DNA from 4 places in the Mycobacterium sp. DBP42 genome. Region 3 is predicted to be linked to each of the others. Evidence: riboswitches for the same ligand, from Rfam matches in the RefSeq annotation. Region 3 holds a riboswitch; each other region holds the start of a gene.
The links. Region 3 has a riboswitch for cobalamin ahead of E0T84_RS02670 (ABC transporter substrate-binding protein). Riboswitches for the same ligand answer to the same signal wherever they lie in the genome.
Positions count from the first base shown of each region.

Region 1: it holds a riboswitch for cobalamin, as region 3 does, so the genes downstream of both, metE (5-methyltetrahydropteroyltriglutamate--homocysteine S-methyltransferase) here and E0T84_RS02670 (ABC transporter substrate-binding protein) in region 3, are expected to answer to the same signal.
Region 2: it holds a riboswitch for cobalamin, as region 3 does, so the genes downstream of both, E0T84_RS11195 (ABC transporter substrate-binding protein) here and E0T84_RS02670 (ABC transporter substrate-binding protein) in region 3, are expected to answer to the same signal.
Region 4: it holds a riboswitch for cobalamin, as region 3 does, so the genes downstream of both, E0T84_RS01805 (CbtB-domain containing protein) here and E0T84_RS02670 (ABC transporter substrate-binding protein) in region 3, are expected to answer to the same signal.

Region 1 is NZ_VCMY01000016.1:87,920-93,602, reverse strand. It holds gene E0T84_RS16695 (hypothetical protein) at 1-268, shown strand, start outside; gene E0T84_RS16690 (sensor domain-containing protein) at 319-981, shown strand; cobalamin riboswitch at 1,059-1,264, shown strand; gene metE (5-methyltetrahydropteroyltriglutamate--homocysteine S-methyltransferase) at 1,390-3,663, shown strand; gene E0T84_RS16680 (GntR family transcriptional regulator) at 3,667-4,323, opposite strand; gene E0T84_RS16675 (LLM class flavin-dependent oxidoreductase) at 4,392-5,683, shown strand, end outside.
Region 2 is NZ_VCMY01000008.1:59,077-64,759, forward strand. It holds gene E0T84_RS11170 (TIGR03560 family F420-dependent LLM class oxidoreductase) at 1-681, shown strand, start outside; gene E0T84_RS11175 (ribonuclease Z) at 648-1,508, opposite strand; gene E0T84_RS11180 (CBS domain-containing protein) at 1,613-2,044, shown strand; gene E0T84_RS11185 (GNAT family N-acetyltransferase) at 2,096-2,704, shown strand; gene E0T84_RS11190 (DUF6480 family protein) at 2,717-2,965, opposite strand; cobalamin riboswitch at 2,998-3,130, shown strand; gene E0T84_RS11195 (ABC transporter substrate-binding protein) at 3,176-4,210, shown strand; gene E0T84_RS11200 (ABC transporter substrate-binding protein) at 4,228-5,229, shown strand; gene E0T84_RS11205 (iron ABC transporter permease) at 5,226-5,683, shown strand, end outside.
Region 3 is NZ_VCMY01000002.1:32,650-38,332, reverse strand. It holds gene E0T84_RS02670 (ABC transporter substrate-binding protein) at 1-1,046, opposite strand, end outside; cobalamin riboswitch at 1,074-1,242, opposite strand; gene E0T84_RS02665 (heme o synthase) at 1,248-2,180, opposite strand; gene tkt (transketolase) at 2,413-4,503, shown strand; gene tal (transaldolase) at 4,532-5,647, shown strand; gene zwf (glucose-6-phosphate dehydrogenase) at 5,676-5,683, shown strand, end outside.
Region 4 is NZ_VCMY01000001.1:359,374-365,056, forward strand. It holds gene lsr2 (histone-like nucleoid-structuring protein Lsr2) at 1-231, shown strand, start outside; gene clpC1 (ATP-dependent protease ATP-binding subunit ClpC) at 545-3,073, shown strand; cobalamin riboswitch at 3,129-3,254, shown strand; gene E0T84_RS01805 (CbtB-domain containing protein) at 3,283-3,498, shown strand; gene E0T84_RS01810 (CbtA family protein) at 3,523-4,287, shown strand; gene E0T84_RS01815 (histidine phosphatase family protein) at 4,294-4,845, shown strand; gene E0T84_RS01820 (serine hydrolase) at 4,853-5,683, opposite strand, start outside.

The DNA.
Region 1 (5,683 bases), on a different contig from region 3:
CCGGGATCCGACCATCAGCACGACGAACACGAGCGGTCGGACCGCGCTGCGCGAAGCGGCCGCGTCGGCACTGAACGCTGCCGGCACGCCGGGACTGCCGCCCGATATCGCAAACCCCATGCGGGCATGGTCCTTCGGCGCCACCAAGCTGCTCTTGAAGATGGGGCTGCGCAGCGGCGGTCAGTCGCTCAATGACACCGCCACCCAACTCAACAACGATGCCACCAATGCGCAGATGGCTTGCGCCGCAGCGGGAACCCACGCCTGATGCGCGTGGTCACACCGTGCTGTAAGCAGAGGAATACCGTGCTCGGCGTTGTGTTTTCGTTGATCATGCTCGTGCTGCCGGCCACCAGCTGTGCCGACAACGGCGACAAGGCTCAGGGGCCGCCGGAAGAAGTGCCCAAGTCGGCCCTCGAGAGGCTGCTGCTCACCACCGATCAGGTCAACGCCATGATGACGACCGTTGGGATGGTGGCACATCCGCCGGTCACCGAGATGAACGACCATCGCAACCTGCTGCCCAATCTGAATTGTCTGGGCGCGTGGCAGGTGAACGAGTCCGCCATCTACGGCGACCGTTGGACCGCCATGCGCCAGGTGCTGCTACGCGGTCCCGACAGGGACAACTGGGACAACCTGCTGGTGCAGTCGGTGGTGATCTTCCCTTCGACACAAGAAGCCGCCGACTTTCTCGATCAGTCGGCCGATCGCTGGTCGAAGTGCACCAACCACAATGTGAACATCACGCTCAACGGGCAGCCGCTGCCCAGGTGGCGCAGCGGCGATCTGATCGAGACGGATTCGGAGCTCACCTTGCCGTTCACCCGTATTGACGGGGACCAGACCCGCGCCTGCCAGCGTGCGCTGGCGGTGGCCGCCAACCTTGTGATGGATATCCAAGCGTGTAAGCCGGGAGGGTCCTCGGTGACCCAGGCCGCTGAGGTGGTGGACAAGATCAAGGCCGCGATGGCGCGCTGACCGGTACCCGCCGCGCTGCGGCGGGTAGTCTGAGGCGCGCAGCTGGTTTGTCGGTACCGGGGTGTTTGCGGAGCCGACATCGAACGCCGCAGGCTGGTTGAGATGTGGCGTGAGAGGGAACCCGGTGAGAATCCGGGACTGTCCCGCAGCGGTATGCAGGAACGACCGCCGTCATCAGCACTGGCACGCAGGGAACTGCGGCCGGGAAGCGACGGCCAGTAGGGGCGCGGTTTTCCGTGCGTGCCTGTGAGTCCGAAGACCTGCCAGCCGTACCGGGCGCGCCGCGTCCGGTGGTTCATCGCCTCGCGGAATGGGCAGTGGCCGAAAGTAGTTCGCTCGTGGCGGGTGGCTGCGTTCGGTTCGGTGTCTCCTGGCGGTGGCCATCCCCGTATGTTGAAGGACGTCGTCATGAGCACAACCGCAGCACCCTTCGCCGCCACCATCCTCGGGTCGCCCCGAATCGGGCCGAACCGCGAACTCAAGCGCGCAGTCGAGAAGTACTGGGCCGGCCGCATCGATCGCGACGAACTCGAATCCGTGGCCGCCGGCCTGCGTCGCGACACGTGGGCGTCAATGGTCGCAGCCGGGCTGGACTCGGTCCCGGTCAACACCTTCTCGTACTACGACCAGATGCTCGACACCGCAGTTCTTGTCGGCGCACTGCCGCCCAGGGTGGCCGATGTGCCCGACGACTTGGACCGCTATTTTGCCGCGGCGCGAGGCAACGATGACATCGCGCCGCTGGAGATGACCAAGTGGTTCGACACGAACTACCACTACATCGTGCCGGAGATCGGGCCAGAGGCCACCTTTACCCTCAACCCGGACAAGGTGTTGGGGGAGTTGGAAGAGGCACGTGCACAGGGGATTACGGCGCGACCGGTGGTTGTCGGCCCCATCACCTTTCTGACGCTGTCGAAGGCCGTCGACGGTGCGGACGCGCCACTGGCTCGCCTCGATGATCTCATCGATGTCTATTCCGAACTGCTGGGATTGCTGGCAGATAGGGGAATCGAGTGGGTCCAGCTCGACGAGCCGGTGTTGGTGACCGACATCGTCGACAATGCGGCCGAACTCGCCGAGCGGACCTACAACCGTCTCGGTGGACTGGCCAAGAGACCTTCCGTCTTCGTCGCAACCTACTTCGGAGAGCTGAGCGATGCGCTGCCCGCGCTGGCGCGCACGCCGGTCGAGGCCATCGGCGTCGATCTGGTTGCGGGAACTGGTGCTGCCCTGGGCGCAGTGCCGGAGCTCGCGGACAAGCTCCTGGTGGCGGGTGTGGTCGACGGGCGCAACATCTGGCGCACCGACCTGGAGGCCGCTCTGGGCACCTTGTCCGCGCTGCGGGAAGCGGCCGCGGCGATCGTCGTTTCTACGTCGTGCTCGACACTGCATGTGCCCTACGCCCTCGATGCCGAGGACGACCTCGACCCGGCGCTGCGCAGCTGGCTGGCCTTCGGTTTCGAGAAGGTCACTGAAGTGGTGGCGCTGGCACGTGGTCTCAAGGACGGACGCGACGCCATCTCGGCGGAGATCGCTGCGTCCCATGCGGCCATCGAGTCGCGCAAATCCGATCCGCGACTGAACAACAGCCGAGTCCGGGAACGGATCTCGGCGATCGTCGCCTCGGGCGCCAAGCGTGGATCGGCCGATCAGCGTCGCGCTGCACAGCAGGACCGGCTGAAGCTGCCTGCTCTGCCCACCACCACGATCGGGTCATACCCGCAAACCTCGGCCATTCGCATCGCCCGTGCCGACCTCAGGTCGGGCAAGATCGCCGCCGCGGAGTACGAGCGCAGGATGAAGGCCGAGATCGCCGAGGTGATCAAGCTGCAGGAGCAGCTGGGCCTGGACGTGCTGGTGCACGGTGAACCCGAGCGCAACGACATGGTGCAGTACTTCGCCGAGCAGCTCGACGGGTTCTTCGCCACACAGAACGGCTGGGTGCAGTCCTATGGCAGCCGCTGCGTGCGACCGCCGATCCTCTACGGGGACGTGACGCGGCCGAAGCCGATGACGGTGGAGTGGATCACGTACGCGCAGTCACTCACCGACAAGCCCGTCAAGGGCATGCTCACCGGTCCTGTCACCATCCTGGCCTGGTCGTTCGTCCGCGATGATCAGCCGTTGGCGGATACGGCTGCGCAGGTGGCACTGGCGATTCGGGACGAGACCGTCGATCTGCAGTCTGCCGGCATCGCGATCATCCAGGTCGACGAGCCGGCTCTGCGCGAGCTGCTGCCGTTGCGCTCGAAAGACAAAGCGGCATACCTGAACTGGGCGGTGGACGCATTCCGGTTGTCCACCTCCGGAGTGGAGGATTCGACACAGATCCACACCCATCTCTGTTATTCGGAGTTCGGCGAGGTGATCGGCGCGATCGCGGATCTCGATGCCGACGTCACCTCGATCGAAGCGGCTAGGTCGCACATGGAAGTGCTCGGCGATCTGAACGCTGTGGGGTTCTCCAACAGCGTCGGCCCGGGTGTGTACGACATCCACTCGCCGAGGGTCCCCGGAGTCGAAGAGATCGCCACATCGTTGCGGGAGGCACTCGATGCGGTTCCGGCCGAACGACTCTGGGTCAACCCGGATTGCGGCTTGAAGACCCGTACCACCGACGAGGTGACCGAGTCGCTCAAACACCTGGTCGCCGCGGCCGCCGAGGTTCGCGGGCGATAGCGGTCAGCTCGTGGCGGCCTGAGCATCCAGCCAGGCCGCCAACGAGCGCCCGGCCTCCAGGACGTGGCGTTCGGCGATGGCCCGGGCAGCCTCGGCGTTCTTGGCCTCCAAAGCATCCAGCAGCTGCTCATGTTCGTCGAGCGAGTGCTCCTCATGCTCGGGAAACACGGTCAGGAAGTTGGACGGCACCACCCGCGCGGCCTGCCTGATCTGGGTCAGCAACCGGGGGGAGTGCGCGGCCCGGTGGATCTCCTGATGGAACAGCCAGTTGGCCTCGCCGATGCTGTCCTCGCCTGACCGCTGCGCGACATCGGCTGCGAGTTCGCGTAGCCGGCCGAGTTCGTCGGCGGTGATCCGCTCGGCAGCCCAGGCGGCGGCCTGGCCGGTGAGGACGCCGAGGATGGTGAAGCTGTCGGTGACGTCGTCCGAGTTGACGCCGATGACGGTGATCCCGCTGCGGGGAGCGACCCGCACCAGCCCTTCGAACGAGAGTTCCAGGAGAGCTTCGCGGACCGGCGTGCGACTGGTCGCGAACTCTTCGGTGATGGCGTCCAGGTCGATGCGGCTTCCCGGGGCCAAAGTGCCGGTGATGATGCGGTCGCGCAGTTCGCGCGCCGCGCGTTCGCGCACGGTGCCCGCGATGTCCAACGGCGACGTCATCCGTGCAGCGTACCTGTATGACGTACGGTATCCTTGATATCTAATATATCAGATGTTAGATTCCAATCATGCGTACCGATCAGATGTCTCTCGTGGCGTTCATGCAGGCAGGAAGCACTTCGGTGTACGCCGGCTCGTGGCGCCACCCCGCGACCGAACACAGCTACCTCGACGCGTCGTACTACGCGAAGATCGGCCGCCAGCTCGAGGAGGGTTGCTTCGACCTGATGTTCTTCGATGACCGGCTGGCCATGCCTGGGATCTACGGGGGTTCGGTGGCGGAGGCCGTGCGTTACGGGGCCCGCCCGGTCAAGCTCGACCTGAGCGTCATCCTCGGAGTGCTGGCGCAGACCACCTCGCACATCGGCCTCGGCGCCACGTACTCGACCACCTACTACGCGCCGTTCCATGTGGCCCGAACCTTCGCGACCCTGGATCACCTTTCCCGCGGCCGCGCGGCCTGGAACGTGGTCACTTCGGTCAACGACAGCGAGGCGCAGAATTTCGGCCTGGACACCCACCTTGGACATGACGAGCGCTACAACCGCGCCGATGAGTTTCTCGACGTGGTCGCCGGCCTCTGGGACACCTGGGAGGACGACGCGATTCAGCACAATCGAGCTTCCGGGCAGTACGCCGACCCCAGCAAGGTTCATGAGCTCGGCCATGTCGGTCAATACTTCTCGTCGCGTGGCCCGCTGACCGTGCCGCGCACGCCGCAGGGCCGACCCGTCATTCTCCAGGCCGGATCGTCGGGGCGTGGCCGTGAATTCGCCTCGCGTTGGGCTGATCTCATCTTCACCGGTGATCCCGGCATCGATGTGGCACGGTCGCACTATCTGGATCAGAAGGCGCGCATCGCCGATGCCGGCCGCGATCCGGCTTCGGTGCGGATCTGCCCGATGGCCTATGCCGTGGTGGGGGAGAGCGAGTCTCATGCCAAAGAACGCGAAGACATGTTCCTCAACGATCTGGTGGACCCGATGGCCTCCCTGACCCTGCTCTCGGAGCTGATGAACTACGACTTCGCTCAGCACGACCTCGACGATCCGGTCACCGATGAGCTCATCGCCTCGGTTTCGGGAATCCGGGGACTGGTGCAGAACCTGCGCAGCCATATCGGTGGGGACACGGTGACAGTGCGCGACCTGGCGGGGCACCGTGCCACTCTGCTGCAAGGCCCCCGCTTCGTCGGTACCGGCAGGCAGGTGGCCGACCAGATGGAGGAGTGGTTCACCAGCGGTGCCTGTGACGGATTTGTCATGGCTGCAACGCATTCCCCGGGGGCCTACGAGGACTTCGTGCGGATGGTGGTGCCTGAGTTGCAGCACCGTGGTTTGTTCCGTACCTCCTACACCGG
Region 2 (5,683 bases), on a different contig from region 3:
ACGAGCCGAATTCGGTTGGGCACCATGGTGAGTGCGGCCACCTTCCGCGCGCCCGCGTTGTTGATCAAGGCCGTGACGACGCTCGATGTTCTCTCCGGCGGCCGCGCCTGGCTCGGGCTGGGCGCCGGCTACAACTCGGCGGAAGCGAGCGCGATGGGATTGTTCCTGCCGGGCACCGCGGAACGGTTCGAGCGGATGACCGAGCTGTTGCGGCTGGCCCAGCACATGTGGTGCGGCGATGAAACTTCTTTCGTGGGTCGATATTTGACACTGCAGCGACCGGTGGGCAGTCCCCGTCCCGTCACGGCCCCGCATCCTCCGGTGCTGATCGGTGGCACCGGCGAGCGCCGCACGTTGCGTCTGGTCGCGCAATACGGCGACGCCTGCAACCTTTTCGACATTCCTGACGGTGGCCGCGCCGTCCGCCGCCAGCTCGAGGTGCTCGACCGGCACTGCGCCGATGTCGGCCGGCCGGCCGACCAGATCGAGCGGACCGTGACCACCGCGCTTGACGACGGCGAGCGCTCCGGCGCACTCGTCGAGCGATGTCGCGCGTTGTCGTCCCTGGGCATCCAGCACGTCGTGGTGATCGCCCGCGGCCGCCCGTGGGGTGAGGTCGACCTGAACTGTGTTGCGGAGGCGGCTGATCAGCTGCGCGATCGGGTGCACACCCCGGGGTGAACCTGGACCCGGTGCAGGTCGTCGCCCAGTTCGATCTGGCGGTCGAATATCGAGGCGGCCAGCGCCCGCCAGTCGTCCTCGGTGCCCGCGGCGATGCCGGGCACATAGTGGGTGAGGATCAGGATCCCGACGCCGGCCCGCGCGGCGGTGGCCGCCGCCTCCTGCACCGAGGAGTGATAGTCGCAGATGTCGCGGATCCGTTGCTGGGGAAGAAGTTCGATCAGGTCTTTGCGAATCACGGTGTGCACCAAGGCTCCTGCGCCGTTGGCCAGGGCGTCCAAGCTGGGACATGGCACGGTGTCGCCGGCTGCCACCACCGAGGCCCCGCCGTGTTCGAATCGGAACGCGATCGTCGGGGTCACCGGCTGATGATCGGTGGGGGCGACACGGATCTGCACGCCGTCGTGATCCCACACCATCCCGTCGGTGTATTCACGAACGTCCACCTGTGGTGGACCGGTGAGGTCGGCGTGGTGGGCGATGCGGTAGCCGATGTCATGGCCGAACGCGCGCAACGTCGCGTCGACCACCTCCGCGGTCCCGGGCGGGCCGATGATCGGCAGGGGCGGTGTATCCGGGGTGAATGTGCTCACCCAGCGGGTGATGATCACATCGCCCAGGTCGGCGATGTGATCGCTGTGCAGGTGGGTCAGCAGCAATGCGCTGAGCTGGTTGGCACCCGCGCCGACCGCGGCCAGGCGCTGCAGCACCCCGCGGCCGCAGTCGATCAGAAACATCTGGTCGCCTGCGCGCGCCAGGGTCGACGGTCCGGCCCGCTCCGGATCAGGAATCGGGCTACCGGTGCCGAGCAGCGTGACCTCGATCATGACCTCATTCCTACTCCGTTCCGGCTCAATCAGGCGTGGCTTCTTTCTTACTGACCGCCACCGACCTAGCCTGGTGTGAGGTGGATCACGATCGGAGGTTGCCGATGCGAATCGCGGACGTGCTGAAAAACAAGGGCGCGGCGGTGGTGACGATTTCGCCGGAGACTACCGTGACGGAGCTGTTGGCCGGGCTGACCGAGCTGAACATCGGTGCCATGGTGGTGATCGGGCCCGGCGGGCTGGCCGGCATCGTCTCGGAGCGTGATGTGGTGCGCAATCTGCATGAACGGGGCAGCAGCCTGCTTGCCCAACCGGTGTCGGAGATCATGACGACGGTGGTGGCAACCTGTACGCCGCGCGACACCGTGGATCACCTCAGTGCTCTGATGACCGAGAACCGGGTGCGTCACATTCCCGTGCTCGACGGTGGGCGGCTGGCCGGCATCGTCAGCATCGGCGACATCGTCAAGACCCGGATGGAAGAACTCGAGGCTGAGCAGGAACAGCTGCAGGCCTACATCACCCAGGGGCGTTGACCGCTGGCCTCCTGAGCACCGAAACCACAAATCTTGTGCGATGGTGGGCGTGTGGCTGCCGTTGACGTCCGTCCCCCGAACAAGTCCGACGTGGCGCGGCTTGCCGCCGTCCTGGGGCGGGCCTTCCATCATGACCCGGTGATGTCGTGGATCCTGGCTGACGATGCCCGCCGGGCCAAAGGTCTGCCGCGGATGTTCGCAGCGATCACGCGTCACCACTTCCTTGCCGGCGGCGGTGCCGAGGTGGCCGGCCGGGATGGCGAGATCGGCGCGGCCGCCTTGTGGGACGGGCCCGGCTGTTGGAAGCAGACTGCCGGCGAAGAACTGCGGATGCTGCCCTCGATGGTGCGTGCGTTCGGCCGCGACACGCGACGGGGCCAACAGGTCGTCGAGCTCATGAAGCAGCACCATCCCGAGGAACCGCACTGGTATCTGGCCGTGATCGGCAGCGATCCGACGGTGCGCGGCGGCGGTTTCGGACATGCCCTGATGCAATCGCGCCTCGATCGGGTGGACGCCGAACACGCCCCGGCCTACCTGGAGTCGAGCAACCCCGACAACATCCCCTACTACCTGCGTTTCGGGTTCGAGGTCACCGGGGAGATCGTCCTTCCCGACGGTGGACCGATCATGACGGCAATGTGGCGGGCGCCGCGCTGATCTGTCGCCCGGCTATCCGAAGACCCCGGTCATCTTCATGATGAGCAGGACGCCTACCGCGACGAACACCGCGATCAGCAGCACCAAACCGGCGATCGCGGTGACCGAAGTGGGGGTGTACTTGTGCCTGGGCCGCGGTTCTGGTTCGCCCAGTCCCGAGGTTTGCGCCGAGTCCGGTGGGGTGGCGCCGGGCGCGACGCCACCGCCGGGTTGCAGATCCGGTGTCTCGGCTGGGTCGGGATCTGGTGGTAGCGCGGTCATGGCCTAGGGATGCCCGCTGTCGAGCGCGGGCAATCACGCTGCGTCGCGGCTGTTACAGTGCGAATGCCGACCAACAGGGGAATCCGGTGAAAAGCCGGAACTGACGCGCAACGGTATGAGGCATCGCCTCGAGTCCGATCACCTGGGGTCGGAATGACCGTTGACGGCTCCGCGATTGGGCCCTGGATCAAAGGAAGTTTGACCGTGCGCGTGCTCACCGCACTGTTGTCCCTGTTGTCTGTCGCGTTGTCGGTCACGGTGGCCTGCGGTCATCGAGAGTCTGCGGCAGGGCAGACGGCCGGTGAAGCTTCCGCAGCTGACTCGACCAGCTATCCGCTCACCATCGAGAACTGCGGTGTGAACGTCACTTTCGAGGGACCGCCGCGGCGGGCGGTCTCGCTGTACCAGGCGTCGACCGAAATCCTGCTGTCGCTCGGGCTGGCCGATCGGATGGTCGGCACCTCGACGTGGTTCGATCCGGTGCTTCCCGAACTCGCGGCGGACAACGCCACCGTGCCCCGGCTCGCAGACAACGATCCTGGACTGGAGACGGTCCTGGCAGCCGAGCCGGACCTGGTCACCTCGGCCAGCGCACACACCTACACCTCAGCCGTGGTCGCCGACCGCAGCCGGTTCGCTCAGCTGGGAATCCCTACGTACCAATCGCCTTCGGTGTGTACGGGCGCGAGTGTCGACGGTGAGACCGTCACCCGCACCGAACCGCTGATGCTCGATGCCCTGTATCGGGAGATACGCGAACTCGCCCAGATCTTCGATGTGCAACAGCGCGGCCAGGACCTCATCGACCGGCTCACCCGGCGGCTCGACGACATTCCGTCCACCACCGAGCCGGATGTCAGTGTGGCGTTCTGGTTCTCGGGACTGCGGACGCCGTATCTCGCGGGCTGCTGCTCGGCGCCGGGACTGTATGCCGGCGAACTCGGCGTCACCAACGTCTTCGCCGATACCCGCGAGGACTGGCCGGAGGTCAGCTGGGAGGCGCTGGCCGACCGCGACCCCGACGTGTTGGTACTGGCCGACTTGAACCGAAGGCGTGTCGACGGGGACGCACTGGAGTCGAAAATGACATTCCTGGAGTCGAATCCGGTGACCAGGAACATGACCGCGGTGCGAAACAAGCGCTACGTCGTGCTGAGCGGGTCCGAACTGGATCCCGGGATCCGCGAGGTCGACGCGGTGGTGAAATTGGCGGCCGGTCTCAAGGCCTTCGGGTTGGCCCGGTGAACCGCGCGGCCCGCCTGATGGTCGGGGTGGTGAGCGCGTGGTCGTTGGTGGGATGCGCTCAGTCCACCCACGCGGTCCCGGATCCGGCCGAATCGCCCGGATACCCACTGACGGTGCGGAATTGCGGCCGGGAAGTGGTGATCGGTGCGCCGCCGCGGCGTGCTGTCTCGCTGAACCAAGGTTCCACCGAGATACTGCTTTCGCTGGGCCTGGCGGACCGCATGGTCGGCACCGCGACGTGGACGGACCCCGTCCGCGCCGATCTCGACGGCGAAAACGCCCGGGTACCGCGATTGGCGGTGAACAAGCCGTCGCTGGAGACCGTGCTCGGCGCCGAACCCGATTTCGTGTCGGCCTCCTTCGGCGGAACCCTCGGGCCCGGCGGCGTCGCCGACCGCGAACAGTTCGAACGCCTCGGTGTCCCGACGTATCTGGCACCCAGCGACTGCGAGGGAAAGACCGCGGTCAATGGCGACGGTGCGCGCACCACGCCGTTCGAGATGGAGGCGATATACACCGAAATCGGTGAACTGGCGAAGATATTCGATGTCGCCGATCGCGGCGACCGGCTCATCGCGCAGCTGCGCGCCCGGTTGGACCGCATCGCCGGGGTCCCGTTCGGCGTCGACATGGCGTTCTGGTTCTCCGACATCCGTGCTCCCTACTTCGCCGGCTGCTGCGGATCTCCCGGCGTGATCGCTGGGTCGGTGGGGGCCCGCAATGTGTTCGCCGACACCACCGATGAATGGCCGCAGGTGAGTTGGGAGACTGTGGCCGACCGCGACCCGGACGTGCTGGTCCTCGCCGACCTGAGCCGACGCACGATCGATGGTGACGCGTTGGAGACCAAAATCGAGTTCCTGGAGTCGAATCCGCTCACCCAGGGACTTACCGCAGTGCGGCACCGTCGCTACATCGTGGTGAACGGGGCGGACCTCAACCCGTCGATCCGCACCGTCGACGGCGCTGAGAAAGTGGCAAAGGGCCTGGCCGAACTCGGATTTGGCGCGGCGCCGTGAGACTTCGCACCACGTGGATCGGCGGTCTGTGGGCCGCCGGAGTGGTCCTCGTGGTGTTCTCCGCCGCGGTGGCCATCACGATCGGACCGGCCGCATTGTCGGTGGGGGACGTGTATCGCATTGTCGGCGACCGTCTCGGCGCGGGGCCGTCGGGGGCGACCCGGCTGCAGGAGAGCATCGTCTGGCAATTGCGATTGCCGCGGGTCGTCCTGGCGGCGATCGCCGGGGCCGGGTTGGCCTTGTGCGGGGCGATACTGCAGTCCCTGCTCCGCAATCCCTTGGCCGACCCGTTCGTGCTGGGCATCTCCTCGGGTGCCTCTACCGGTGCCGTGCTGGTCGCGGTGCTCGGCGTCGGCGCGGGCACGCTGAGCCTGTCCGGTGGCGCCTTCGCCGGCGCGGTGTTGTCGTTCGCCGTGGTGCTGCTGTTGGCCTACGCGGCCGGCGGCGGGACCGA
Region 3 (5,683 bases):
GCATCGGTGGGTTCGGTGCCGTACCAGAGCGCGTACTGCCTGGCCACTTCGGCGCGCAGGCCGGGTGCCCCGGTCCCGTGGACCACTCCGGCCAACCACTGCCACATCAAAGGTGATTCCTGGCTCGGGGGATCCCACCGGTATCCGCCCAACGGCACCTTGTAGATCCGACGTTGCGCCACGGCCCGCAGGCTCGCCAGCGCCGGGTCACGGTAAAGATCTGCGGGCAGCTTCGGACCGAAGTTGCCCAGCAGGACGATGTCGGGATCCCACCTCAGCAGCTGCTCGGTGTCGATGGGGGCCTCGTCGGCGTCGATCTCCACAGCGGGATTGCGGGCACCGACGAGTTCGGTGACGAAGTGGTTGTAGGACGCCCGGCCGCCCACATCCAGCGTGTCGGCGGCGCCCCGCAGGTACAGCACCGATGGCCGCGTCGAGCTGGCATCGGGCACCGGAATCTCACTGCGCAACAACCGCATTCGATCGCGCATCCAACCGATCAGTGCCGCGGCCCGCTCCGGCTTGCCGAGCAGTTCGCCGTAGAGCGCAACCGCGTCCTCGAGATCCTGCTGGGTTCCGTAACGCAGCTGCGCCACGGTCAACCCGGCATTCTGCAATGGTTCAACGATGCCAGGGCCACGGTCGCCCCACTGGATCACCACATCCGGGTCCAGCGCCAGCACGCTCTCCACGTTCGGTGCGAACTCGGCGCCTGCCACGTCGGTGGGAACCGTCAGCAGCCCCGGATACGCCGCGCCGATGAAACTGTCCTCGATCGCAGAACGCGAGGCGGCGTTCATGCCGACCAGAACCTCGGGTCCGCCGTTGACGGCCACCATCATCGACGCGGCCGGCTTCGGGATGGTCACCACCCGCCGGGCCGGCCGCGGCAACTGCACGGTCGCACCGGCGAGATCGGTGACCGTGACGGCCCCGACCCCACTGCCTGATTCGGCCCGTCCGCACCCGACGCCCACCACCGATGCCGCGGCGGTGGCCAGGATTCCGCCCAACATTTTCCGGCGCGCGATGAACTGACCGCTCACGAATACCTCCCGGGAGTCCGCGCTCCGTGGATGTTGTCCGCGATGGGTCAGTGTCGTGGCTCCCGGACTGAGCTACCCCGTTGGATGCATCGAGGTTCGCGGTCCGGTCACAGTGGCGGGACCGCACCGGATTCACACCGGTTTCCTGGGTCCCATCGCGTTATGGATCGTGGATACCCTAGCCCACGGTCCGGTGCGGGCTCAGTGACCGAAGATCGTCGGCAGGGCCAGCGCCGAATCGATGGCCAGCGCGCAGAACACCACGGCCAGGTAGTTGTTCGACTGCAGGAACAACCGCAGCGGCTTCACCGGCTCGCCGCGCTTGACCCCGGAGTACAGCTGGTGCGCCATCACCAGGAACCACGCGCCCGCCAGCAGGGCCACCGCGCCGTAGAGCCATCCGGTGGCCAGCGCCAGCACCAGCGTGGTGAGCACTGTCAGCCAGGTGTAGATCAGGATCTGGCGGGTAACCTCGCGCTCGGTGGCCACCGCGGGCAACATCGGCACCCCGGCCGCCTTGTAGTCGTCCTTGTATCGCATGGCCAGTGCCCAGGTGTGCGGCGGTGTCCAGAAGAAGATGATCAGGAACATCACCAACGCTTGCCACTGGATCGTGCCGGTCACCGCGGACCAGCCGATCATCACCGGCATGCAACCGGCCGCGCCGCCCCACACCACGTTTTGCGAGGTGCGGCGTTTGAGCAGCAACGTGTAGACGAAGACGTAGAACGCGATCGTGGCAACGGCCAGTAACCCGGACAGCAGGTTCGAGGTCCACCACAGCCAGCAGAAGGACGTGACCGAGAGCACGAGCCCGAAGATCAGGGCGTGGCGGGTAGGCACCGAAGCCTTGGCCAGCGGTCGGCGCGCGGTCCGCTTCATCACCTTGTCGATGTCGGCGTCAGCCACGCAGTTGAGCGTGTTGGCGCCGGCCGCCGCGAGCCCACCGCCGATCAGGGTGTTGAGGATCAGCAGCGGGTCAATCGTGCCGCGGTCCGCGAACAGCATCGCTGGAATGGTGGTGACCAGCAACAACTCGATCACGCGCGGCTTGGTCAATGCCAGATACGACAGGAACGTGGTCCGTATTCGGCTCGGCGCCCCATTGATGAGCCGGCGCTCGCGAATGCTCACGCAAATAACTCCTCGGGTGGCGTCACGCGGCTTCTACTACACACGATGGTAGACCGCCGCCCGAATGCCTCGGCACCGCAGGGTCTGTTCCGGGGCAACTACGGGTAAACGACCGGGTATCGGTGCGAGAACCAGTCTGCATCGGATGAGTCCGCCCCACTAGGGTGTTTGTCGTAGCAGCATGGCAACTGCGAGCACATGCCAGCAGATAGAAGACGAGGAAGTGAGCTTAGTGACCACCGCCGAAGAGATCACCGCTCTCACCCAGCCCAACCACCCAGATGACTGGACCGAGCTCGACAGCGTTGCCGTCGACACCGTCCGGGTGCTCGCGGCTGACGCGGTGCAGAAGGTCGGCAACGGCCACCCGGGTACCGCGATGAGCCTGGCTCCCCTCGCCTACACGTTGTTCCAGCGGCAGCTGCGCCACGATCCCAGCGACACCGAATGGATCGGTCGCGACCGCTTCGTACTGTCCTGCGGGCATTCCAGCCTGACCCTCTACCTGCAGCTCTACCTCGGCGGGTTCGGCCTGGAGCTGGCCGACATCGAGGCCCTGCGCACCTGGGGCTCGCTCACCCCGGGACACCCCGAGTACCACCACACCAAGGGTGTGGAGATCACCACCGGTCCGCTGGGCCAGGGGCTGGCCTCGGCGGTCGGCATGGCCATGGCCGCTCGCTACGAGCGCGGACTGTTCGACCCCGACACCGCGCCGGGCGAGAGCCCGTTCGACCACTACATCTATGTGGTCGCCTCTGACGGCGACATCGAGGAAGGTGTCACCAGCGAAGCCTCGTCGCTCGCAGGTACCCAGCAGCTCGGCAACCTCATCGTGTTCTGGGACGACAACAAGATCTCCATCGAGCACAACACCGACATCGCGTTGAGCGAGGATGTGCCCGCGCGCTACCGCGCTTACGGCTGGCACGTGCAGGAGGTCGAGGGCGGCGAGAACGTCGCCGGAATCGAGGCGGCGATCGCCGAGGCCAAGAAGGTCACCGACAAGCCGTCGTTCATCGCGCTGCGCACGATCATCGGCTACCCGGCCCCGAACAAGATGAACACCGGCGGGGTGCACGGCTCGGCACTGGGAGCCGACGAGGTGGCGGCCACCAAGAAGATCCTCGGCTTCGACCCCGACAAGAGCTTCGAAGTGCGCGACGACGTCATCACCCACACCCGTGAGCTGGTGGCTCGCGGCAAGAAGGTGCACGACGAGTGGCAGCTGAGCTTCGACGCCTGGGCCAAGCGGGAGCCGGAGCGCAAGGCGTTGCTGGACCGGCTGCAGGCGCGTGAGCTGCCCGAAGGCTGGGATGCCGACCTGCCGCACTGGGAGCTCGAGTCCAAGCCGGTGGCCACCCGTGCCGCCTCCGGTGCCGTGCTGGCCGCCGTCGGTCAGACGCTGCCCGAACTGTGGGGCGGTTCGGCTGACCTCGCCGGCAGCAACAACACCACGATCAAGGGCGCGAACTCCTTTGGGCCGCCGTCGATCTCGACCGAGGACTGGAATGCGACCTGGTACGGCCGCACCCTGCACTTCGGCATCCGTGAGCATGCGATGGCCGCGATCCTGTCCGGCATCGTGCTGCACGGCCCAACCCGGCCGTACGGTGGCACGTTCCTGCAGTTCTCGGATTACATGCGGCCGGCCGTGCGTTTGGCCTCGTTGATGAACATCGACCCGATCTACGTCTGGACGCACGATTCGATCGGCCTCGGCGAGGACGGTCCCACGCACCAGCCGATCGAGCATCTGGCGGCGCTGCGCGCGATCCCGAACCTGTCGGTGGTGCGCCCCGGCGACCCGAACGAGACCTCCTACGCGTGGAAGACCATCCTGGAGCGCACCGCCAGCACCGGCCCGGTCGGGCTGATCCTGACCCGCCAGGGCGTCCCCGTGATCGAAGGCACCAGCGCCGAGGGCGTGGCCCGCGGTGGCTACGTGCTCGGCGGCACCCCGGATGAGAACCCCGACGTGGTGATCATCGCCACCGGTTCCGAGCTCCAGTTGGCCGTCGCAGCGCAGAAGCTGTTGGCGGACAAGGACATCAACGCGAGCGTGGTGTCGATGCCGTGCGTCGAGTGGTTCGAATCGCAGCCTCAGGAGTACCGCGATTCGGTGCTGCCGCCTGCGGTTTCGGCCCGGGTGGCGGTCGAGGCCGCCGTGGCGCAGAGTTGGTACAAGCTGGTCGGGGACACCGGCGAGATCGTGTCGATCGAGCACTACGGCGCCTCGGCCGACGACAAGACGCTGTTCCGTGAGTTCGGCTTCACCCCCGAGGCCGTGGCGGCCGCGGCGGAACGATCCCTGGACAACTAATCAGGACGACTGGCAGGAGAAGGCGAACATGACTCAGAACCCGAATCTCGCGGCGCTGAGTGCCGCGGGTGTATCCGTCTGGCTCGACGATCTGTCGCGGGAGCGGCTGCAGACCGGCAACCTGCAGAACTTGATCGACACCCGCAGTGTCGTGGGGGTGACCACCAACCCGTCGATCTTCCAAGCGGCGCTGTCGAAGGGCACCGCCTACGACGCCCAGGTCAAGGAACTCGCCGAGCGGGGCGCCGACGTCGACGCCACCGTCCGCACCGTCACCACCGACGACGTCCGCAACGCCTGTGACGTGCTGGCCAAGCAGTACGAGGCCTCCGACGGCATCGACGGCCGGGTGTCGATCGAGGTCGACCCGCGGCTGGCCCACGACACCGACAAGACGATCCTGCAGGCGATCGAGCTGTGGAAGATCGTCGACCGGCCCAACCTGTTGATCAAGATTCCCGCGACGCTGGCGGGCCTGCCCGCGATCACCGCGGTGATCGCCGAAGGCATCTCGGTCAACGTCACCCTGATCTTCTCGGTAGAGCGGCACCGCGCGGTGATGGACGCGTATCTGGCCGGGCTGGAGGCTGCCAAGGAAGCCGGACACGATCTGTCCAAGATCCACTCGGTCGCCTCGTTCTTCGTTTCCCGGGTGGACACCGAAATCGACGGCCGGCTGGAAAAGATCGGATCGGATGAGGCGCTGGCGCTGCGCGGAAAGGCCGGTGTGGCCAACTCCCGCCTGGCCTACGCGGCGTACGAAGAAGTCTTCGGCGGGCAACGTTTCGCCGCACTCAAGGCCGACGGCGCCCGGGTGCAACGCGTGCTGTGGGCGTCCACCGGCGTCAAGAATCCGGAGTACTCGGACACGCTCTACGTCACCGAGTTGGTTGCGCCGCATACGGTGAACACGTTGCCGGAGAAGACGCTCGAGGCGGTTGCCGATCACGGCGAGATCACCGGCAACACCATCAGCGGGACCGCCGCGGCATCGCAAGAGACCTTCGACAAGCTCAGCGCCATCGGGATCGACCTCGTCGATGTGTTCAAGGTGCTTGAGGACGAGGGCGTCCAGAAATTCGAGAAGTCGTGGCAGGAACTGCTCGACGCGACACAGGGCCAACTCGACGCCGCCACGCGATGAGCGCCTGCGCGAAGAGCCGGGGGCAGCGATGAGCGC
Region 4 (5,683 bases), on a different contig from region 3:
TCCAAGAATGCCACGAAGCTCCGTAACGATCTGAAGCAGTGGGTGGAGGCCGGACGCCGAGTCGGCGGACGCCGGCGCGGACGCGCAGCGGGCCCGGCCCGTGGCCGCGGCGCGATCGATCGTGAGCAGAGTGCCGCCATCCGTGAATGGGCCCGCCGCAACGGGCACAACGTGTCCACCCGCGGCCGGATCCCCGCGGACGTCATCGACGCCTTCCACGCCGCAACATAAACGACCGCAACTTGACCGACAGTTGCCAGCTCCGGACCGGTGAGATTTCCCGGTCCGGAGTTTTTCGCTAGTGGCGAACCCGTTGGGACCGGAATTCGGAAACGATTCGCCGACCGGCGGCGTTGCTCATCTGCAGCACTAGATGTGGACAGCTCGTACCGGGTACCGCCCCTGCGGAACGGACCGCCAACCTCCGCGCCCGGGACGGCCGCCCATTAGAGTGGACGGTAGGTACTACGTGCGGGCTATGAGAAAACCGACAGAACGCAGCCGTACGCGGGTACCGCTAGCGATGGAGAGCAGGTAACCACCGATGTTTGAGAGATTTACCGACCGTGCCCGCAGGGTCGTCGTCCTGGCGCAAGAAGAAGCCCGGATGCTCAACCACAACTACATCGGGACCGAGCACATCCTGTTGGGTCTGATTCACGAGGGCGAAGGCGTCGCCGCCAAGTCGCTGGAGTCGTTGGGCATCTCGCTGGAAGGCGTGCGCAGCCAGGTCGAGGAGATCATCGGCCAGGGTCAGCAGGCCCCGTCCGGGCACATCCCGTTCACGCCGCGCGCCAAGAAGGTGCTGGAGCTGTCCTTGCGCGAGGCGCTGCAGCTCGGCCACAACTACATCGGCACCGAGCACATCCTGCTCGGTCTGATCCGCGAAGGTGAAGGCGTCGCCGCCCAGGTGCTGGTCAAGCTCGGCGCCGAGCTGACCCGCGTGCGCCAGCAGGTCATCCAGCTGCTGAGCGGTTACCAGGGCAAGGAGGCCGCCGAGGCCGGCACCGGTGGCCGTGGGGGCGAGTCGGGCAACCCGTCGACGTCTCTGGTGCTCGACCAGTTCGGCCGTAACCTGACCGCCGCCGCCATGGAGGGCAAGCTCGATCCGGTCATCGGCCGCGAGAAGGAAATCGAGCGCGTCATGCAGGTGCTGAGCCGCCGCACCAAGAACAACCCGGTGCTGATCGGCGAGCCCGGCGTCGGCAAGACCGCCGTTGTCGAGGGCCTGGCACAGGCCATCGTTCACGGCGAGGTTCCCGAGACGCTCAAGGACAAGCAGCTCTACACGCTCGACCTGGGTTCGCTGGTCGCGGGCAGCCGCTACCGCGGTGACTTCGAGGAACGCCTCAAGAAGGTGCTCAAGGAGATCAACACCCGCGGCGACATCATCCTGTTCATCGACGAGCTGCACACGCTCGTCGGCGCGGGTGCCGCCGAGGGCGCCATCGACGCCGCGTCGATCCTGAAGCCCAAGCTGGCCCGCGGCGAGCTGCAGACCATCGGTGCCACCACCCTCGACGAGTACCGCAAGTACATCGAGAAGGACGCCGCCCTGGAGCGCCGGTTCCAGCCGGTCCAGGTGGGTGAGCCGACGGTCGAGCACACCATCGAGATCCTCAAGGGTCTGCGTGATCGTTACGAGGCGCACCACCGCGTCTCGATCACCGACGGCGCGCTGGTGGCCGCCGCCACTCTGGCCGACCGCTACATCAACGACCGGTTCCTGCCGGACAAGGCGATCGACCTGATCGACGAGGCCGGCGCCCGGATGCGTATCCGCCGGATGACCGCTCCGCCAGACCTGCGCGAGTTCGACGAGAAGATCGCCGACGCGCGCCGGGAGAAGGAGTCCGCGATCGACGCGCAGGACTTCGAGAAGGCGGCGAGCCTGCGCGATCGGGAGAAGACTCTGGTCGCCCAGCGCGGTGAGCGTGAGAAGCAGTGGCGCTCAGGCGATCTCGACGTTGTCGCCGAGGTCGACGACGAGCAGATCGCCGAGGTGCTGGGCAACTGGACCGGTATCCCGGTGTTCAAGCTGACCGAGGCCGAGACCACGCGCCTGCTGCGCATGGAGGACGAGCTGCACAAGCGGATCATCGGCCAGGAGGATGCCGTCAAGGCCGTCTCGAAGGCGATCCGCCGTACCCGCGCCGGTCTGAAGGACCCGAAGCGCCCGTCCGGTTCGTTCATCTTCGCCGGCCCGTCCGGTGTCGGTAAGACCGAGCTGTCCAAGGCGCTGGCCAACTTCCTGTTCGGCGACGACGACGCGCTCATCCAGATCGACATGGGCGAGTTCCACGACCGCTTCACCGCGTCGCGGCTGTTCGGTGCCCCTCCGGGCTACGTCGGCTACGAAGAGGGCGGCCAGCTCACCGAGAAGGTGCGCCGCAAGCCGTTCTCGGTCGTGCTGTTCGACGAGATCGAGAAGGCCCACCAGGAGATCTACAACAGCCTGTTGCAGGTCCTGGAGGACGGACGTCTCACCGACGGACAGGGCCGCACGGTCGACTTCAAGAACACGGTGTTGATCTTCACCTCGAACCTGGGCACCTCCGACATCAGCAAGGCGGTCGGACTGGGCTTCAGCCAGGGCGGCGGGGAGAACAACTACGAGCGGATGAAGCAGAAGGTCAACGACGAGCTCAAGAAGCACTTCCGGCCGGAGTTCCTCAACCGCATCGATGACATCATCGTGTTCCACCAGCTGACGCAGGACGAGATCATCCAGATGGTCGACCTGATGATCGGCCGGGTCGGCAACCAGCTCAAGACCAAGGACATGGCCATGGAGCTGACCGACAAGGCCAAGGCCCTGCTGGCCAAGCGAGGCTTCGACCCCGTGCTCGGTGCCCGGCCCCTGCGCCGCACCATCCAGCGCGAGATCGAGGATCAACTGTCCGAGAAGATCCTGTTCGAGGAGCTCGGGCCCGGCCAGTTGGTCACGGTCGACGTCGAGGGCTGGGACGGCGAAGGTGCCGGCGAGGACGCGAAGTTCACGTTCTCGGGCGCGCCCAAGGCGGCCGGCTCCGATGGTCCGGACCTGGCCAAGGCCGGAGCCACTGCGGAATAACTGCACATGAGAAACGCCCCCACCCATCGGTGGGGGCGTTTTTCGTCCTGCCGATGGGTCGATCGCCTGCGCCGGTAGTTACGATGCTGATGTAATCGACAGGAACAGGAATCTGGTGAGAGTCCAGAGCGGCCGCGCCACTGTTAACAGTCAGACCCTGACCTGTCGCGACACGGACTGGGACGCGAATTCCCGGAAAGGACCACCCGATGGCTTCCACTGACGCACGCGCCAGCCACGCTCGGCCGATCGACCTGTCGGCCACCAAGGCGGTGCTCTGGCTGACCCTGACGGCGTTCGTGGCGCTGCTGGCCCTCTATTTCGTCGGAATGGACCAGGGCGCAACGTCGGTGTTCGGTAACAACACCTACGTGCACGAGTTCGTGCACGACGCCCGCCACCTGCTCGGTTTCCCCTGCCACTGACCCGCGGGCGAGATAACCGAGCCAATGGAAAGACAGATCATCGGGCGCGGCATCTTGGCCGGCGCCCTGGCAGGTGTGCTTGCTTTCGGATGGGCGAAGCTGCTGATCGAACCGATCATCGGCAGGGCGATCGACTTCGAGAACGGTGTCGGCGCAGCGGATGAAGCCGCGGAGCATTCACACGGCGCCGGTGGGCATTCCCACGGCGGTGAGAGCGTCGAGGTGTTCACCCGCGGCGTGCAATCCAACGTCGGCATGGGCCTCGGCGTCCTGATCTTCAGCGTCGCGATGGGCGCCCTGCTGGCCGTCGTGTTCTGCGCGGTCTACGGCAGGGCCAACCTGTCGGCGCGCGCGTTGGCTGCATTGACGGCCGGCGGCATGCTCGTCAGCCTGTGGATCGTCCCGGCGCTCAAATACCCGCCGAACCCGCCGGCGGTCAGCCTCGACGAGACCATCCAGCAGCGCACCCTGCTGTACCTGCTATTGGTGGTGCTCTCGGCAGGGTTGTTCGTCGGTTCGGTACTGCTGGCGCGCCGGCTGACACCGAAGCTGGGGGTGTGGAATGCGTGCCTGGTAGGCGTCGCGGACTATGTGGTCTCGATGGCCGTGGTCTTCCTGATCCTGCCGGGCATCCACGAGACCCCGTCGACGTTCCCGGCCGACGATCTCTACCAGTTCCGCCTGTTCTCGCTGGGCACGCAGGTGGTGATATGGGCGACGATCGGTCTGGTGTTCGGGGCGATGGCGTCGAGGTTGTTGGAAGGTAAGCGGGAGTCAGTGTCGGCGTGAGTCCCAGTGAGTGAGGTCGTCCGGCTGACGTTGGTGTCTCACGCCATGACCGACGCCACGGCAGCCGGCCGGTTTCCCACCGACGAGCCGCTGAATGCGCTGGGGCATCGTCAGGCTGATGCGGCCGTTGAACTCGGTGTCATCGACGCCGCGTATTGCGGGCCGGAGAAGCGGGCCCGCCAGACCGCCGAACTGCTGGGGCTCTCGGCGGCGGTCGAGCCGCAACTGGCCGATCTGGATTTCGGCGGCTGGCGCGGCAGTGTGCTCGGCGGCCTGCCGCCGGCCGACCTGGCGGTCTGGCTGACTGATCCGGCCCGGGCACCGCACGGCGGTGAAACGGTGGTCGGTCTCGTCAACCGGGTGCACCGTTGGCTGGACAGCCTGGCGCCGGTGCGTGGCCGGCTGGTTGCGGTGACACATCCGGCGGTGGTCCGGGCCGCCATCCTGGTGGCGTTGGACGCACCGCCGAGGTCTTTCTGGCGCATCGATGTTGCACCGATGAGCCGTACGGTCATGCATTTCCGCGGCCAGGCTTGGACGCTGCGAAGCGGCAGCTAGCCCGGTCCTAGTGCGCCACCGGAGCCATCGCGAATGCCCGCTTGGCGATTTGCAGCAGCCAGCCCGCGGCGGTAGGGCTGCGGAACTTCGGCCAGTTCAGCTGGAAACTGAACACCCACGGCTGTCCGGTGTGGTCCACCGCGTACCAGCTGAAGGTCAGGTCGCCGGGTAGGTTTCCGCCCTTGGCGCCGATGTATTTCCATTTCGCCGGATCCGGGTCGATGCCGGGCAGCGCGGACAGGATGTCCTTCACGGGCGCGGCAGGGCCGACGGCAGAGGCCTGCAGGGCGGCGTGCACCCGGCAGATGTCGGCGGCGCTGGCGAACCACTCCAGCCCGTCGTTGGAGGCCGGGGTGTGCGTGCGGTATGGATCTGGTTCGTAGGGACGGGAATTGGTCTGTTGCAGCAGTGCCACCCGCCCGGCGGGGGACGCGCTGTTCCACTCGTCGCGAAGGTTGGGCTTACCCCAGCCGACGGAGAAAACCTCGTGCATGGTCGGGAACGGGGTCATGCTGGCCGGGTCGTGGTGGCCGGCGGTCACCAGCGCGCGTTCCACGGCCGACGGGCCCACCCGTCCGATGAGCAGGTCGGTGGCCATGTTGTCGCTGGCCGAGATCATCTGCTGGGCTGCGGTTCGCACAGTGATCTCGGCACCGGGGGGAAGCTTGTCCAGGCCGGCCGAACCGAGCTTCTTGCCCTCCTTGGTGATTGTGAGGTGATCGTCCCAACGCAGGGTCCCGGCTTTGACCGCATCCGAAACTGCAAGCAGCACATAGAGTTTGAAGATCGAAGCCAGGGGCAGCGACAGCTCGGTGTTGGTGCCTGCGACCTGCTCGCA